One region of the Nonomuraea sp. NPDC049309 genome, then DNA from elsewhere that is predicted to be linked to it. Evidence: riboswitches for the same ligand, from Rfam matches in the RefSeq annotation. Region 1 holds a riboswitch; each other region holds the start of a gene.
The links. Region 1 has a riboswitch for cyclic di-AMP ahead of ACGFIM_RS19570 (C40 family peptidase). Riboswitches for the same ligand answer to the same signal wherever they lie in the genome.
Positions count from the first base shown of each region.

Region 2: another riboswitch for cyclic di-AMP. It lies ahead of ACGFIM_RS09645 (C40 family peptidase); the one in region 1 lies ahead of ACGFIM_RS19570 (C40 family peptidase).
Region 3: another riboswitch for cyclic di-AMP. It lies ahead of ACGFIM_RS32635 (C40 family peptidase); the one in region 1 lies ahead of ACGFIM_RS19570 (C40 family peptidase).
Region 4: another riboswitch for cyclic di-AMP. It lies ahead of ACGFIM_RS07570 (CHAP domain-containing protein); the one in region 1 lies ahead of ACGFIM_RS19570 (C40 family peptidase).

Region 1 is NZ_JBICSH010000002.1:1,191,873-1,195,482, forward strand. It holds gene ACGFIM_RS19565 (LuxR C-terminal-related transcriptional regulator) at 43-255, shown strand; gene ACGFIM_RS19570 (C40 family peptidase) at 695-1,624, opposite strand; cyclic di-AMP (ydaO/yuaA leader) riboswitch at 1,747-1,895, opposite strand; gene ACGFIM_RS19575 (amino-acid N-acetyltransferase) at 2,173-2,742, shown strand; gene ACGFIM_RS19580 (RDD family protein) at 2,828-3,610, shown strand, end outside.
Region 2 is NZ_JBICSH010000001.1:2,148,778-2,152,387, forward strand. It holds gene ACGFIM_RS09635 (M48 family metallopeptidase) at 1-216, opposite strand, end outside; gene ACGFIM_RS09640 (hypothetical protein) at 228-1,046, opposite strand; gene ACGFIM_RS09645 (C40 family peptidase) at 1,119-1,625, opposite strand; cyclic di-AMP (ydaO/yuaA leader) riboswitch at 1,720-1,884, opposite strand; gene ACGFIM_RS09650 (NlpC/P60 family protein) at 2,711-3,610, opposite strand, start outside.
Region 3 is NZ_JBICSH010000006.1:216,360-219,969, reverse strand. It holds gene ACGFIM_RS32645 (branched-chain amino acid aminotransferase) at 1-253, opposite strand, end outside; gene ACGFIM_RS32640 (3-isopropylmalate dehydrogenase) at 497-1,543, opposite strand; cyclic di-AMP (ydaO/yuaA leader) riboswitch at 1,643-1,784, shown strand; gene ACGFIM_RS32635 (C40 family peptidase) at 1,998-2,402, shown strand; gene serA (phosphoglycerate dehydrogenase) at 3,169-3,610, opposite strand, start outside.
Region 4 is NZ_JBICSH010000001.1:1,661,340-1,664,949, forward strand. It holds gene ACGFIM_RS07560 (aldo/keto reductase) at 1-519, shown strand, start outside; gene ACGFIM_RS07565 (Gfo/Idh/MocA family protein) at 609-1,562, shown strand; cyclic di-AMP (ydaO/yuaA leader) riboswitch at 1,680-1,816, shown strand; gene ACGFIM_RS07570 (CHAP domain-containing protein) at 1,829-2,527, shown strand; gene ACGFIM_RS07575 (hypothetical protein) at 2,691-2,825, opposite strand; gene ACGFIM_RS07580 (hypothetical protein) at 2,812-3,333, shown strand; gene ACGFIM_RS07585 (hypothetical protein) at 3,538-3,610, shown strand, end outside.

The DNA.
Region 1 (3,610 bases):
CGAGAGGCCCACGTTCTGCGCTGTTGGGGGGGAGGGCTCCCGATGGAAGTGCTCACTGAGGATGTTCAACTCAGCCACGCCGATCTCGCTTTACTGGCGGAGCTGGCCAAAGGGGTCACGGTCGATCGGGTCGGCAGGCGGCTGGACATCAGCGGCCGCACCGTACGGCGGCGGCTGCGGGTCATCTGCGACCGCATCGGCGTCGCCACGGCGATCGAGGCCGTGGCCTGGGCGGCCCGCCGCCAGCTGATCTAGCGGCCCGGTCAAGCCCGGCGGTCAGGGCCGGGCGACGGGCGTTCACACGGGGCGGCCGGCACGGGCCGGCGGCGGGCCGGCGTGAGAGAAGGACGAAGCGCCCTCCGGGGTACACGTGAGGCGCCCCGCAATTCGCGTGAGGCCTTCGCAGGGGTGAGGCCTTCGCAGGGTTTGCGTGAGACCCCGCAGGGTTTGGCGTGAGGCCCCGGCAGCGTTCGGGTGAGGCCCCCCGGGGAGTTTGCGTGAGGCCCCGGCAGCGTTCGGGTGAGGCCCCCGCGGAGTTAGCGTGAGGCGCCCCGCAGGGTTTGTGTGAGGCCTCCGCACGGTTTTGACGTGAGGCGCCCCGGTCGGGTTCGCGTGAGAGCCCCGTCGGGAGGGCGGGGCGAAGGGGCCGCCCGGGGCCCGCGCGAGGCGGGACCCGCGGGCCGCTCCGGGAGGCTCAGTCGGCGATGCGGACCGCGCCCGCGTAGGGCCTGTTCGCGATGGAGGCGATGCGGACGACGTCGCCGGTGCGCGGGGCGTGGATCATCATCCCGCCGCCGAGGTAGATGCCCACGTGGTGCAGGTCGCTGTAGAAGAACACGAGGTCGCCGGCGCGCAGCTCGGAGCGGTCGATGTGCCGCCCGGCCGTCCACTGGCTGCCGGTGTAGTGCGGCAGCGAGATGCCGACCTGCTGGTAGGCCGCCATGACCAGGCCGCTGCAGTCGTAGGAGTTGGGGCCGTCGGCGCCCCAGACGTACGGCTTGAGCTGCTGCGTCAGCGCCCACCTCGCGGCCTGGGCGGCCTTGCCGCTGCCCGGGATGGGCAGGTCGACGCGCTGGGCGCGGGTGCCGGGCCGGCCCGCCTCGCCGAGGGCGCGGCGGAACAGGTTGCTCTCGACCTTGGCCACCAGCTTGGTGATCTTGTCGCGCTTGGCGCCGAGGTCGGCGATCAGCTTCTCGACCTCGGCGATGCGGGTCTTGGCGCTCGCCCTGGCGCGCTCCGCGGCCTGCCTGGCCTTGGTGACCTGGTTGACGGCCTCGCCCTGCTGCTGCTCCAGCACGTACGTGGTGGCGGCGCGGTCGAGGAACGTGTCGGGGTCGTCGGAGGTGGTGAAGGCCAGGATGCGGCTGAGCCCGCCGGTGATGTAGGCGTTCTCGGCCAGGGCGGCCGCCTTGGCGCGCTTGGCGGCGAGATCGGCCTCGCTGGCGGCCAGGGTCTTCTTCGCGGCCTCAGCGGCCCTCTTGGCGCTCTTGAGCTTCTCCCGCTGGCCGTTGTACTGCTCGGACAGCTGCTCGATCTCGGTGTGCATCTTCTCGACCTGCTTGGCCAGGTCTTGAAGCGAGGGCTTGGGGTCGGCGGATGCCGAGCCGACGGGAGTCGCGACCATCAACGCCGCGAGTGTGACACTTATTACACCGAGCAGGCGGGATCGCCGTGCGGCGCGTTTCGGAGGGCGGGCGTGCTTGCCCGCCGTCGTCCTCTCACGCTCGCGCGTACGCTTCACCAACCAGCTCCTTCCATCGGCGCCTGCCGGGTTAGCTGACGGGTTCGGGCCGGAGCAGCCCTACCGGACGGTGCGGATTCACCCCGGGCGGCGTTGGGGGCGCCGCCGGCGGTTCCCCGGCTCCTCCTTGTGGAGGATTAGGCGTGTCGCCCGCGCGCGACACGCGGGGAACATCGTCGCTGGACACTAATGCACTCCGGGTTCGTGCTCAACCAGAACTACAGACTCTGTTGAGGTTTCACAACCGAAGGGTCACAAGGTGATCTCGTGGCGGGCCGTACAGAAGTGGTTTTATGCCGGATTTGGCGTGACTTCAGATGGGCTGCACGCCTGCTCGGAGCGCGTGCTCGGATGAGCACGAGTTGTTACAGCATGGGGCGAGACGTGGGAGTTAGGGCCGAGCCGTAATGACATCTGTACCCTGGAGGGCCATGGAGCAGGTGGCCGAACTGACAGCAGCCGAGACCGCGGTCGTGGTCCGGCGCGCCCGCACACCCGACGTGCGGGCCATCAGGAGGCTTGTGGACACCTACGCGGGAGCGGGCCCGCGGCTCCTGAAGAAGGCCACCGTCACCCTGTACGAGGACGTGCAGGAGTTCTGGGTGGCCGAACGGGGCGGGCAGGTCGTCGGCTGCGGCGCGCTCCACGTGCTCTGGGAGGATCTCGCCGAGGTCCGGACCGTGGCCGTGGATCCGGAGTGTCAGGGCATGGGCGTCGGCCGCCGGATCGTCTCGGCGCTCATACAGCAGGCGAAAGATCTGGGTCTGCAGCGTGTATTCTGTCTGACTTTTGAGGTCGACTTCTTCGCACGGCTCGGCTTTCGCCGGATTCAGGGCACGCCGGTCTCACCCGAGGTGTACGCCGAACTGCTGGCCTCGTACGACGAGGGTGTGGCGGAGTTTCTCGATCTCGAACACGTCAAACCGAACACCCTGGGCAACACCCGCATGCTGCTCCATCTGACATCGGGTGACGCGGACCCTGACCAGACGGAAAGGTGATTGTTGATACCTATGTCGATACGTTGGGCAGCACAGGCATGTGTCCTGACACGTGCCACATGCGCACTTGAAGCGAGGTGACACGGTGAGCACCGGACAGCCGCCGTATCCACAGGACGAATCCGGCGAGAATTCTGCACCCGGCACCCCTTACGGGCCGCAGAACGCGGGCCGCCACCCCGGCGCGCCCGACCCGGACGCGACTGTGGTCGGCTACCGGGCGGACGACGCCTACGGGCAGCAGCCCCAGTACGGACAGCAACAGCAGTACGGCTATGGGCAGCAGCAGCCGTCCCAGCCGGGATACGGCCAGCAGCAGCCCCCCTATGGCCAGCAGCAACTCCCTTACGGGCAGCAGGGCTACGGGCAGCAGCCGCAGCAGGGCTACGGACAGCAGGGCTACCCCCAGCAGGGCTACGACCCCCAGCAGCAGGCTTACGGCCAGCAGCCGCAGTCCCAGCCCGGCTACGGGCAGCAGCCTCCCTCCGGCCAGCAGGGCTACGACCAGCAGGCGCCGTACGGGCAGCAGCCCCAGTCACAGCCGGGCTACGGTCAGGGCTACGACGCCCAGCAGCAGTACGGCCAGCAGCAGGGCTACGGCCAGCAGCCGCAGTCCCAGCCCGGCTATGGACAGCAGCCCCCGTCTCAGCCCGGGTACGGTCAGCAGCCGCAGTCCCAGCCGGGTTACGGTCAGGGCTACGACGCCCAGCAGCAGTACGGCCAGCAGCAGGGCTACGGGCAGCAGGGCTATGACGCCCAGCAGCAGTACGGCCAGCCCGGCTACGGCCAGCAGCAGCCGCAGTCCCAGCCCGGCTACGCCCAGCCCGGGTACGGCCAGCAGGGCTACGACGCCCAGCAGCAGTACGGC
Region 2 (3,610 bases), on a different contig from region 1:
CGCGCCGCCTGCCGCGGCCTTTTCGTCCGGGGTCCGCGCGCCCTCCTGCCCGCCTGCGGCCTCCGCGTCCTGGGCGCCGCCTCCGGCGGGCGCACCGGGCGGGTGGGTGGCGCCCACCGTGGCCAGCGCCTCCTCAGCCGCCCGGGTGCCGTCCTTCGCCCCCTCGGCCTCCGCGCGGTCCGTCTCCCGGCCGTCCGGGTGTTGTCGTTCGCTCATCTGCCTCCCCTTCACACGAGCTGATCCCGCACGTACGCGCGCCACCGCGCGGTCAGCGTCGCGACGGAGAGCCCGAGCGCGGCGAGTGCCCGATCGGTCCCGCGTGCGCGGGCCGCACGGTAGAGCCTCACCAGGGTCCCCTCACCGAACCGGTCAGCGAGGAAGCGACACGCCAGCCAGGCCTCCTGGTACGCCCGGGCGAGCGCGGCCGGGTCGGCGCCGTTCGCCGCGAAAGCCGCAGGCCCCGGCAGATCGGTCGGGAGGCGTCCGGCCCGCACCTCGGCGGCCAGCTCGGCGGCGGCGACCGTCACGGGCAGCCCGGCGTCGCGGTAGGCGACGTAGTCGGCGAAGCCCTCGTACAGCCAGACGGGCAGGCCCGCGGTGCCGGCGACGACGTGGGTGAGCTCGTGGGCGAGGACGACGTCCCTGCCCGTGGGGTTGAGCCTGGCGAACGACTCGGGCACGACGATCACCCGTTCGCCGTCGGCCAGTGCCGCCAGGCCGTCCACGCCGCCCACCCGGGCCAGCGCGGCCGCCTCGCGGGCGCCGGCCGGTACGACGATCAAGGGGCGTACGGGGCGGGCGAGCACCGCCGAGACCCGGCGGCCCGCCGTGTCGGCCCTGCGCGCCAGCTCGCCGAGCCCCGTGGCGTCGTGGCCCACGACCGTGGACCACCTGCCGCGGCGCACGGCGTACGGGCCGGGCCACAGGCCGCGTACCGCCTGGGGCAGGATCGGCGCGCCGGGCAGCGGAGCGGCGGCCGGCGCGAGGGAGACGGCGGCGAGCACCAGCCCGGCCGCCACGGCACGTCGGCTCACCTGCTCGGGCACAGCCCCGATGGTAGGCCGTCCCCGGCACGCGAGAGCCCCGCCCGGATCGGAGAGGATCCGGACGGGGCTTCTTCACGCGCCGGGACGGACGGCGCCGACGAAGGACGCCTTACGCCATCCGCTCAGCTTGTCGATGCGTACCCGTTCACCCGTCCGAGGTGAATGGATCATCTTGCCTTTGCCGACGTACATGCCCACATGGCCGAGCCCGTTGAAGAACATCAGGTCACCAGGCTGGAGATTGCGCCAGGAGACCTTCTTCCTGACGCGGGCGAACTGGCTGCTCGCCACGCGCGGGAGCTTGACGCCGGCCTTCCTCCAGGCGTACTGGACGAGACCGGAGCAGTCGAAGGCACCGGGTCCGGCGGCCCCGTAACGGTACGGGTCACCGATCTGCTTCTTGGCCACGGCGACGGCCTTGCCGGCCCTCGCCCTCTGCCGGGCGGCCTTGGCGGCCCTCTTACGGGCCTTGGCCGAGGCGGTGGTGCGGGCGGTGGTGGCCGCCTTCACCGTCGCTCCGGCCGCCGCACCGGCGTCGCGGGTCGTCGCCGCCTGAGCCTCGGGGGCATGGAGGACCATACCTCCGGCTGTCACAGTCAACGTGAGTGCGACACCACTCAGGGCAAGGCGGGACAGGCGGGGGTTCTGCGGGGATTCAGACAGGATTTCTCCTTGGGTCTTCCACGAACGCCTACCGGGTTAGCTGACGGATTCGGGCGTGGAAGTCGCCCTACGGCGCGATGGCGCGCCGATTCACCCCTGATCCCTTGGGGAACGCGGGATCGCTGGGTCCCCGGCTCCGTGCCTCCTGGCTGCACGGATTCGGCAGGTCACGCCCCGATCGATGCGTGCGATGGGGATGTCGGGGCCGACCGGCGGATATGTATCTGTCTCACATCGGGAGTGACCGATGATCGGTTCGCGACGACATGGCTTGTCCGCCGCGACGCCAGAAGTTACGCCGAACGGTCACGAATCGGCAAAGCCCAAGTAACGCTGTAAAGATCAGATAGAGGTATTTGTCAGACTCGGAACCGCTGCTGGGACCCCAGATCCCGTGACCGAAATGTGACCTCACTCACAATTCCATTCCCGCCCCTTTGTAAGGTCTCATCAGTCACATCTGTCACCTGCGTCACAAATGTGAACCCCGTTCCCGCACGGCCGCCCGCCGGCGCGAATGACCACCGCGACAGGATGCACCTTTCGAAATTTCCCCTTTTTCCGACACGTCCTAGCAGCAAGATCGCGCCTTCACCACGGTCTACGGCCCGCACCTTGGCGCCACTACGATGCCGCATCGTAGAAGGAGAGCGACGTATATCACACTCGGAGAAACGGCGACTAAAGCGAATAGCGGTCCTGAATGCGACAGATCATGAAAACGACTCTGGGAATCCGTCCGCTCGGCCGGGTCGCGCCAGTCGGCGCCGTCGGAGGTGCGGGCGGAGCCGCGTCTCAGGTACGGGCGGAGCCGCGTCTCAGGTCCGGCCCCTACCGGCCCGGTCTCTTAGTGAACCGGCCGAAGAGCGGAGACGGTGGCTTCGCAAGCGTGCCGCGAAAAGCGGCCGGCCCGCCCGTCCGAGGTCGTGAACCTCGGCACGAGCGGGCCGTCACCGGAGAAACGGGTGCGCGAAGCGCGGGTCTCCCCGCACGCGTCAGCCTTACGGGCGGATCGCGCCGACGAGGCGGCGGCCGTACTCGGAGAGCTTGACGACCTTGACGACGTCGCCCGTCTGCGGGGCGTGGACGATCTGCCCGTTGCCCGCATAGATACTGACGTGCCCCAAACCCTCGCTGAAGATGAGATCACCAGGCTGGAGGTCGTCCAGCGACACCCGCCGGTTCGCGCCCCAGGCCCACTGCTGCCAGGTCGTACGCGGTAGCCGCACGCCCGCGGCCGCCCACGCCGCCTGAGTGAGCCCCGAGCAGTCGTACCCGCCCGGACCGGTGCCGCCGAACACGTACGGCTTGCCGATCTGCGCGTACGCGAACCGCAGCACCGCCGCGGCGCTCCCCGACGCGGGCCCGGTGTACTTGAGCCCGGTGCTGTTGGGGTTGCCCGGATTGTAGGCGCCCAGCTTGTCGAGCAGCTTCTTCTGCTGCGCGATGAGCTTGAGCACCTCCGCGCGCTCTTTTTGAACGGCGTCGCGCTCCTTGTCGGCCTCTTTGAGCGCCTTCTGCGCCTTGTCCCGCTGGATCTTCAGGCCCCGGTTCTCCCGGTCGAAGGCCGCGAGTTTCTGCAGCCTTTCCTGAGCGAGCTGCCCGGCCACGGCGAGGCCGAACAACCTGCCCTGAGGGTCGTTGGAGCCGAAGATGCCGGGCCAGGACGTGAGGTCCTCGCCCAGCTTGTAGCTGTCGACGGCCATGCCGACCACCTGTTCGCGGAGGTCGGCGACGGTGGCCAGCTTGCGCTTGTAGCTCGCGTCGAGCTTGGTGTAGGTGCTCTTGGCCTTCTTGTAGCGCTCTGTGGCGGTGTTGTAACGGTCGACAACCTTGTCCGCCCTGTCGTTGAGCCTCTCCAGCTTGGCCTTCGCCTGGGCGATCGAGGGTTGGGGATCAGC
Region 3 (3,610 bases), on a different contig from region 1:
GGTACGCCTTGAGGCCCTCGAACAGCTCCTGGGCGTAGTGGAAGACCGCAGTGGCGGGGTCGAGGGTGAGCGGCCCGTACGGCGTGAGCCGCGCGTCGTGCCAGCCCTGACCCTCGGTGTAATCGATCGAGACCATGTGATCGGTGAAGATCTGCCCGAAACCGGGGTTCGCCAGTACCTGCTCCCGCTCGGCCGCGGTGCGAGCGTGGTCGGATAGCTGCACGTCGAAGCTGAGCTTCTGAGCGACGGTCATGACGACGATCCTTCTCTCTGCGATCTACCGAATCTAACGGAGCTGTCCGCCGGCTGCGGTGCTGCGCGACTGCCGCGGGGCGGCCGTGCCGGAGGCAGTCCGTACTTCCTATTGTCTCGCTATATGGGATGGCAAGGGGTCAATCGTGCATTAAGCGCACTTTTCCCCGGTGCTGGGGACACCAAAAAGCGCCCGGCAGTCCGTCCTAGGGCCGCCGGGCGCTCGTGAATCGGCTAGGCGACCCTAGCCGGCTACTCGCGCGGTGATGTCGTCGCCGATCTGCTGCGTGCTGCGCGGGCCGGCGCCCTCGGCACGCGCCGCGATGTCGGCGGCGACCGCCTGCTCCACCTTGGCCGCCTCAGCGCTCAGGCCGAGGTGGTCGAGGAGCATGGCGACGGACAGGATGGTCGCGGTCGGGTCGGCCTTGCCCTGGCCGGCGATGTCGGGCGCGCTGCCGTGAACGGGCTCGAACATGCTGGGCGCGGCGCCGGTGGGGTTGATGTTGCCGCTGGCGGCCAGGCCGATGCCGCCCGCGATGGCGGCGCCGAGGTCGGTGATGATGTCGCCGAAGAGGTTGTCGGTGACGACCACGTCGAAGCGCTCGGGCTGGGTGACGAAGAACATCGAGGCGGCGTCGATGTGGGAGTAGTCGACGCTGACCTCGGGGTAGTCGGCGGCCACGCGGTCGACCGTGCGCTGCCACAGGTCGCCCGCGTAGGTGAGGACGTTCGTCTTGTGGACGAGCGTGATCTTCTTGCGGGGGCGCGACTGCGCCTTGTCGAAGGCGTAGCGCACCACGCGCTCGACGCCGTAGGCGGTGTTGAGCGACTCCTGGGTGGCGATCTCGTGCGGGGTGCCGCGCCGCATGGCGCCGCCGGTGCCGGCGTAGAGGCCCTCGGTGCCCTCGCGGACGACGATCATGTCGATGTTCTCGGGCGGCGTGTCGGCCAGCGGGGTGCGCACGCCGGGGAAGAGCTTGACCGGGCGCAGGTTGACGTAGTGGTCGAACTCGAACCGCAGCCGCAGCAGCAGGTCGCGCTCCAGGATGCCGGGCGGCACACTGGGGTCGCCGACGGCGCCGAGCAGGATGGCGTCGTAGCCGCGCAGCTCCTGGAGCACCGAGTCGGGCAACGTCTCGCCGGTGCGGTGATAGCGGGCGGCGCCCAGGTCATAGTGGGTGGGCTCGATCTTCGTACCCACCGCCTCCAGGACCTTGAGTCCTTCTGCGACGACCTCGGTGCCGATGCCGTCACCGGGGATGACAGCCAAGCGGATGTTACGCGACTCCATGGGCGGTACCTTACCGGCTCGTCTCGACTGACGAACACATCATCTCATTGTCCGGACGTCCGATTTTAGACGCATTGCGACCTTTTGACCGTTTCGTTAGAGTCCGTCAGGCCTAATCCACGCAGCGGGTGCGTGGAGCCGGGGACCCAACCTCCCCCAGGGGCGAATCGGCACACGCCGTAGGGCTGTCTTCCAGGCCCGAGCCCGTCAGCTAACCCGGTCGGCCACGTGGAAGGACAGACCCCTGTCTCGCATCGCCATCGCCCTGGCGGGCGTCGCCGCCGGGCTCATCGCACTCCCCTCTCCGGCCTCCGCCGACCCCGGCAAAGGCCGCGACCACGCCGGCCAGGACACCAAGCCGGCCGGCCCGATCACCCTCACCGGCCCCCAGGTCAAGCGCATCCAGCTAAAGCGCCTGCCCAAGCCCGCCTGGAAGGTCGCGCTCAGGTTCGCCATGCGCCAGCGCGGCACCCCGTACGTGTGGGGCGGCACCGGCAACGGCGGCTACGACTGCTCCGGGCTCATGCTCAGGGCGTACGGGAAGGCGGGGATCCACCTGCCGCGCACCGCCGCCGAGCAGTACCACGCGTTCTCCCGGAAGATCGGCTGGAACCAGCTCAAGCCCGGTGACCTGGTCTTCTTCAGCGGCCTCGGCCACGTGGGCATGATCTCCAAGCCCGGATACATGGTGCACGCGCCGCACTCAGGCGACGTGGTGAAGGAGGAGAAGCTCTCCGAGTGGCGCCGTCAGGCGTTCGTCGGCGCGGTCAGGCCGGACCCCAAGGGCGTCCGCCGGTGGGCCAAGGAGCTCGAACGGCGCAAGGAACCCGCACCGCCGATGCTCACCGCCACCCTCTGAGCGTGCACCCGTGAGGCCCGCCGGACCACACCGCGCGAACTCCGGCCGAACTCCGGCACCTGACCGTGAACCCGGCCGAACCGCGGCGGCACTCCGGCGACTCATCGGCCCCGTGCGACGGGCGCGGGGCCGCTCGTGCTCACCTGCTCTGCGGGGCTCCGCCGTTGTCGCGCCGGTCCAGGGCCATCTGGACGGCCTCCGTGGCCTCGTCCTCGTGGTCCTCGGCACGGTTGTAGGCATACATCTCGTACATGTGACTCATCTCGCTTCGCGGACGCGTTCCTGAACAAGAGGGGGAAGCCGGGCTCCGGTCGCGAGCCCGATCGGGCCTGATCTCGTGGTCCGGGTTGCGGACCAGGCGAAGGGACTTAACGGCCGACACATGCGCCGCTCACCGCGGCGGGTACGTCGACCTGCCCTAACAGGCCCCGCCGCGGCAGGTAATGAGTACGAGAACCTGGCGCATCACCGCCACAGTACCCGAGGATGAAGCTTGGATGTCCTACTATCTCGCATCCTGAGACAGAAAAGGGCCGCCACCCGAAACGGGTGACGGCCCTTCGCAGGTCATCAGGGGTGTGCCCCGAGCCGGTCGGCCGAAAGCGCGGCCTCCGGCCCACCTCATTCAGGTCCGCTGCGCGACCCTCCGGATCGGCCGGGAGCCGGTTCGCCGTGGAGGACTTCCCTCTCCACGACCACGACCCGGATGCGCGGCCCTCCGCCCGGCCGGGAGGCGGTTCGCCTCTCCCGGCCGGGCGGAGTCGGCTCAGTCCTCCAGGTCCACCGAGCGGCCGCTCTCGGCGCCGATCTCGGCGCCGATCTGCTCGACCACGTCGGCCGGGATCGCCGAGTCGACGGTCAGCGCGATGAGCGCCTTGCCGCCCTTGACGTCGCGGGCCACCTGCATCGAGGCGATGTTGATGCCGTGCTCGCCGAGCAGCCGGCCGACCACGCCGACGACGCCGGGGCGGTCGGTGTAGGTGAAGAAGCACAGGTGGGCCGTCGGCTCGATCTCCATCTCGTAGCCGTTGACCTCGACGATCTTGGTGATCTGGCGCGGCCCGGACAGCGTGCCCGAGACCGAGACCGTGCGGCCGTCGGCCAGCACGCCGCGCACGGTGACCACGTTGCGCCAGTCGGGGCTCTCGGAGCTGGTGACCAGCTCGACCTCGATGCCGCGGTCCTTCGCCAGCAGCGGCGCGTTGACG
Region 4 (3,610 bases), on a different contig from region 1:
TACCTCATCCACTGGCCGATGCCGCAGCACGACAAGTACGTGCAGGCCTGGAAGGCCATGGAGAAGATCTACCGGGACGGCCGGGCCAAGGCCATCGGCGTGTCCAACTTCACGGTCGAGACGCTCACCCGGCTCATGAACGAGGCCGACATCGTTCCCTCGATCAACCAGATCGAGCTCCATCCGTACTTCCAGCAGCGCCAGATGCGGGAGTTCCACGAGGCCAACGGCATTCTCACCGAGGCGTGGAGCCCGCTCGGCCAGGGCAGGGGGCTGCTCGACGACCCGGCGCTGCGGGTGCTGGCCGACAAGCACTGCAAGACGCCCGCGCAGATCGTGCTGCGCTGGCACCTCCAGATCGGCAACGTGGTGATCCCGAAGTCGGTCACGCCGGCCAGGATCGCCGAGAACATCGACGTCTTCGACTTCTTCCTCGACGACGAGGACCTCGCGGCCATCAGCGCGATGAACAGGGAGCAGCGGCTGGGTCCCGACCCCGACACGTTCCACGCGGTGTGAAGGTGACCGGTGTGACTGCCGGACATTTCTGATATTTCCGGCATCACCCGGCATATAAGCGTTTTTACCTTCCGGATACGATCGCCGGCGTGCGAGATTTCACTTGGGGAATAGCCGCCACCGGCGGCATCGCCCGTACCGTCGGCAAGGTGATCGTGGCGGAACCCGGCATGCGGGTGGCCGCCGTCGGATCGAGGAGTCTGGACAGGGCGCAGGCCCTGGCGGCGGAGCTGGGCGCCGAGTCGGCGTACGGCTCCTACGAGCAGCTGTGCGCGGATCCGGCGGTGGACGCCATCTACATCGCCACCCCGCACGCCCAGCACCTGCAGGTGGCCGAGGCCGCCATCGCGGCGGGCAAGGCGGTGCTGTGCGAGAAGCCGCTGGCCGCGACCGTGGACGACGCCGAGAAGATGGTGCGCCTGGCCCGCGAGGCGGGGGTCTTCCTGATGGAAGCGATGTGGATGCGGTTCAATCCGCTCATTCAGCTCATCAAGGACGACCCTCGCTTCGGCGAGATCCGGTCGGTGCAGGCGAGCTTCGGTTTCGCCCACCCCTACGACCCCGCGCACCGCCTGTGGGCGCCGGAGCTGGGCGGCGGCGCCCTGCTCGACCTGGGGATCTACCCGTTCGGGCTGGCCCAGCTCCTCCTGGGCATGCCCACCGGCCTGCACGTCACCGGTAAGCTCGCACCGAACGGCGTTGACGCGGAGGCGGCCGGCGTCTTGCTCTACCCCGACGGCAAGCACGCTCTCGTGGCGACTTCATTGCTCGGGAATTACCCGAACCAGGCCGGCGTTGTGGGTACTCAGATGCGCGCGGACATCCAGGCGCCGTTCTGGGCACCGCAGCGGATCGTGCTCTCCGGGCCCTCGATGGAGCCGGAGGAGCACGTGCTCGATCCGGCCGACAACGGTTACGCCGGAGAGCTCCGCGAAGTCCGCGCCGCCACGGCCGAAGGCAGGACCGAATCCTCGATCATGCCTCTTGACGAATCCCTTGCCATGATGGGGCTTCTGGCCGAGGCTCGCAGTCAGCTCAGCTGACTTTACTTTTATGGATTTGTAATCCTCTTGCCTCGTGTATTACCTTATGGGGCATCTTGAGGCATACGCCCGGTTTGTCCGGCTATGTCAGACCATCGCACGAAAGATCACAGGAATGTCCTGTGACCGCTGAATCCGCCACGTGCGGAACCGGGGACCCACGTCCTTTGGGGTGAATCGGCACTCCGGTGCCGTAGGGCAGCTTCCACGCCCGAACCCGTCAGCTAACCCGGTAAGCGGCATGGAAGCAAGGAGTTACCCCCTCGATGGCCAAGCACCGTCTTACCGCTGTCTCGAAGAACACCATCGCCCGCGCCGTGCTCGGCGCCGGCGTCCTGGCCTCGGCCCTCGGCGTCCCCGCCACGGCCCACGCCGACGCCTCCACCGCGGTCGCCGCGGCCACCGCCGCCAAGCACCCGGACACCGCCCGCGCCGCCCACAAGGCGGGCGAGCGCGACGAGACGAAGATCAACGTCACCGCCGACCAGGTGCTCGCGGTCGCCAGGTCGCAGATCGGCACCTCCGAGAACGCCAAGGGCGGCGGCACCCCGTACCAGCAGTGGTACGCCAACTCCCAGCGCGCGGCCGAGACCATCGCCCGCGACGGCGGCAGCCGCGCCGATTACCTGAACGCCGCCTGGTGCTCGATGTTCGTCTCCTGGGTCGGCGAGAAGACCGGCGCCCGCCCGCAGGTCGGCTGGGACGCCTGGACCGTCGCCCACGCCAAGTGGTTCGCCGCCAACAAGCGCTTCGGCCACGAGGCCAAGCCTGGCGCCGTGGTGTTCTTCTCCTGGAAGGGCGGCAAGTCGCTGAACGACATCCAGCACGTCGGCTTCGTCGTCAAGGACAACCGCGACGGCACCATCACCACCATCGAGGGCAACACCGGCAACGGCAAGGTCGAGGAGCGGGTCCGGCCGAAGTCGCAGGTCGTCGGCTACGGCTACCCCGAGTACGCCTCCTGACGCACTCCCACCGGTGGGTGCTCCCACCTTCTTCGTGACGGCAGAACGCGCGTCCCCTCCCCGGGGCGCGCGTTTCGTCGTCCGGGGCTCTCGAACGCCCGGCGCCGCGTCTCGCCATCGGGGCTCTCGAACGTCGGGGCTCTAACGCCCGCGCCGCGTTTCGTCATCCCGGGACGTCGAACGCCCGGCGCCGGACCACGTCGAGCTCGGCGTAGAGCCCCGGGACCGCGACGAGCTCGTCATGCGTGCCGCACCGCACGATGCGGCCCCCGTCGAACACGACAATGAGATCCGCCATCCGCACCGCCGGAAAACGGTGGGTGATCAGCAGCGTGACGGCCCCGGGCGGCTCTTCGCCGCCTCGGGCTCTCGGACGGGGCGTCCGGCGCCGCGGTCGGCTCGTCCAGCAGCACCACCAGCAGCCGCGGCGCCGTACGCATCGAGCCTCGGGCGAGCGCCAGCCGCTGCCGCTGCCCGCCGGAGAGCCGCACGCCGCCCTCGAACGTCTCGCCCGGCTCGGTCTCCAGGCCGCGCGGAAATTCTCCGGCCACCGGGCGGGCGTCCGCGCGTTCCAGCGCCGCCCGGACGGCCGCGAGGCCGTGCAGGGCGAGCCGCAGGTCGCCTTGCACGTGCGGGCGTTCGAGCCGGGCGAGCGGCATGGCCGCGACTGCGGCGCGCACCCGGTGGCGCAGCTCCCCGTCGATCCGCCGGACCACGGCGGCCCCGCGGGCTCCAGCAGCGCGGTGCAGAGCTCCTGGGCTTGCAGCACCAGCAGCAGGGCGACGAGCGGGCCCGCCCCGCCGTAGGCGACCAGGCGGCCGAGCGGAAACGTGGCGAGCGGCCCGAGCACCGCCGCGCCGATGGCGACCAGCGCGTACGCCGCCGGCGGCCCCGCTCGGGCGAGGGGCGGCAGCCGAATCAGTTGCTACGCCCGGGACGGTGACCCGGCACGACTGGACCGGTCAATCCGATGCGGTCACATTGGAAATCGCCTGGCTTACGATGCTGCGATGATCCACGGTGAACGGCCGTCGTACGACGAGCTGGTGTCGATGCTGGGAGTGCCCATCACGGTCGAGGACG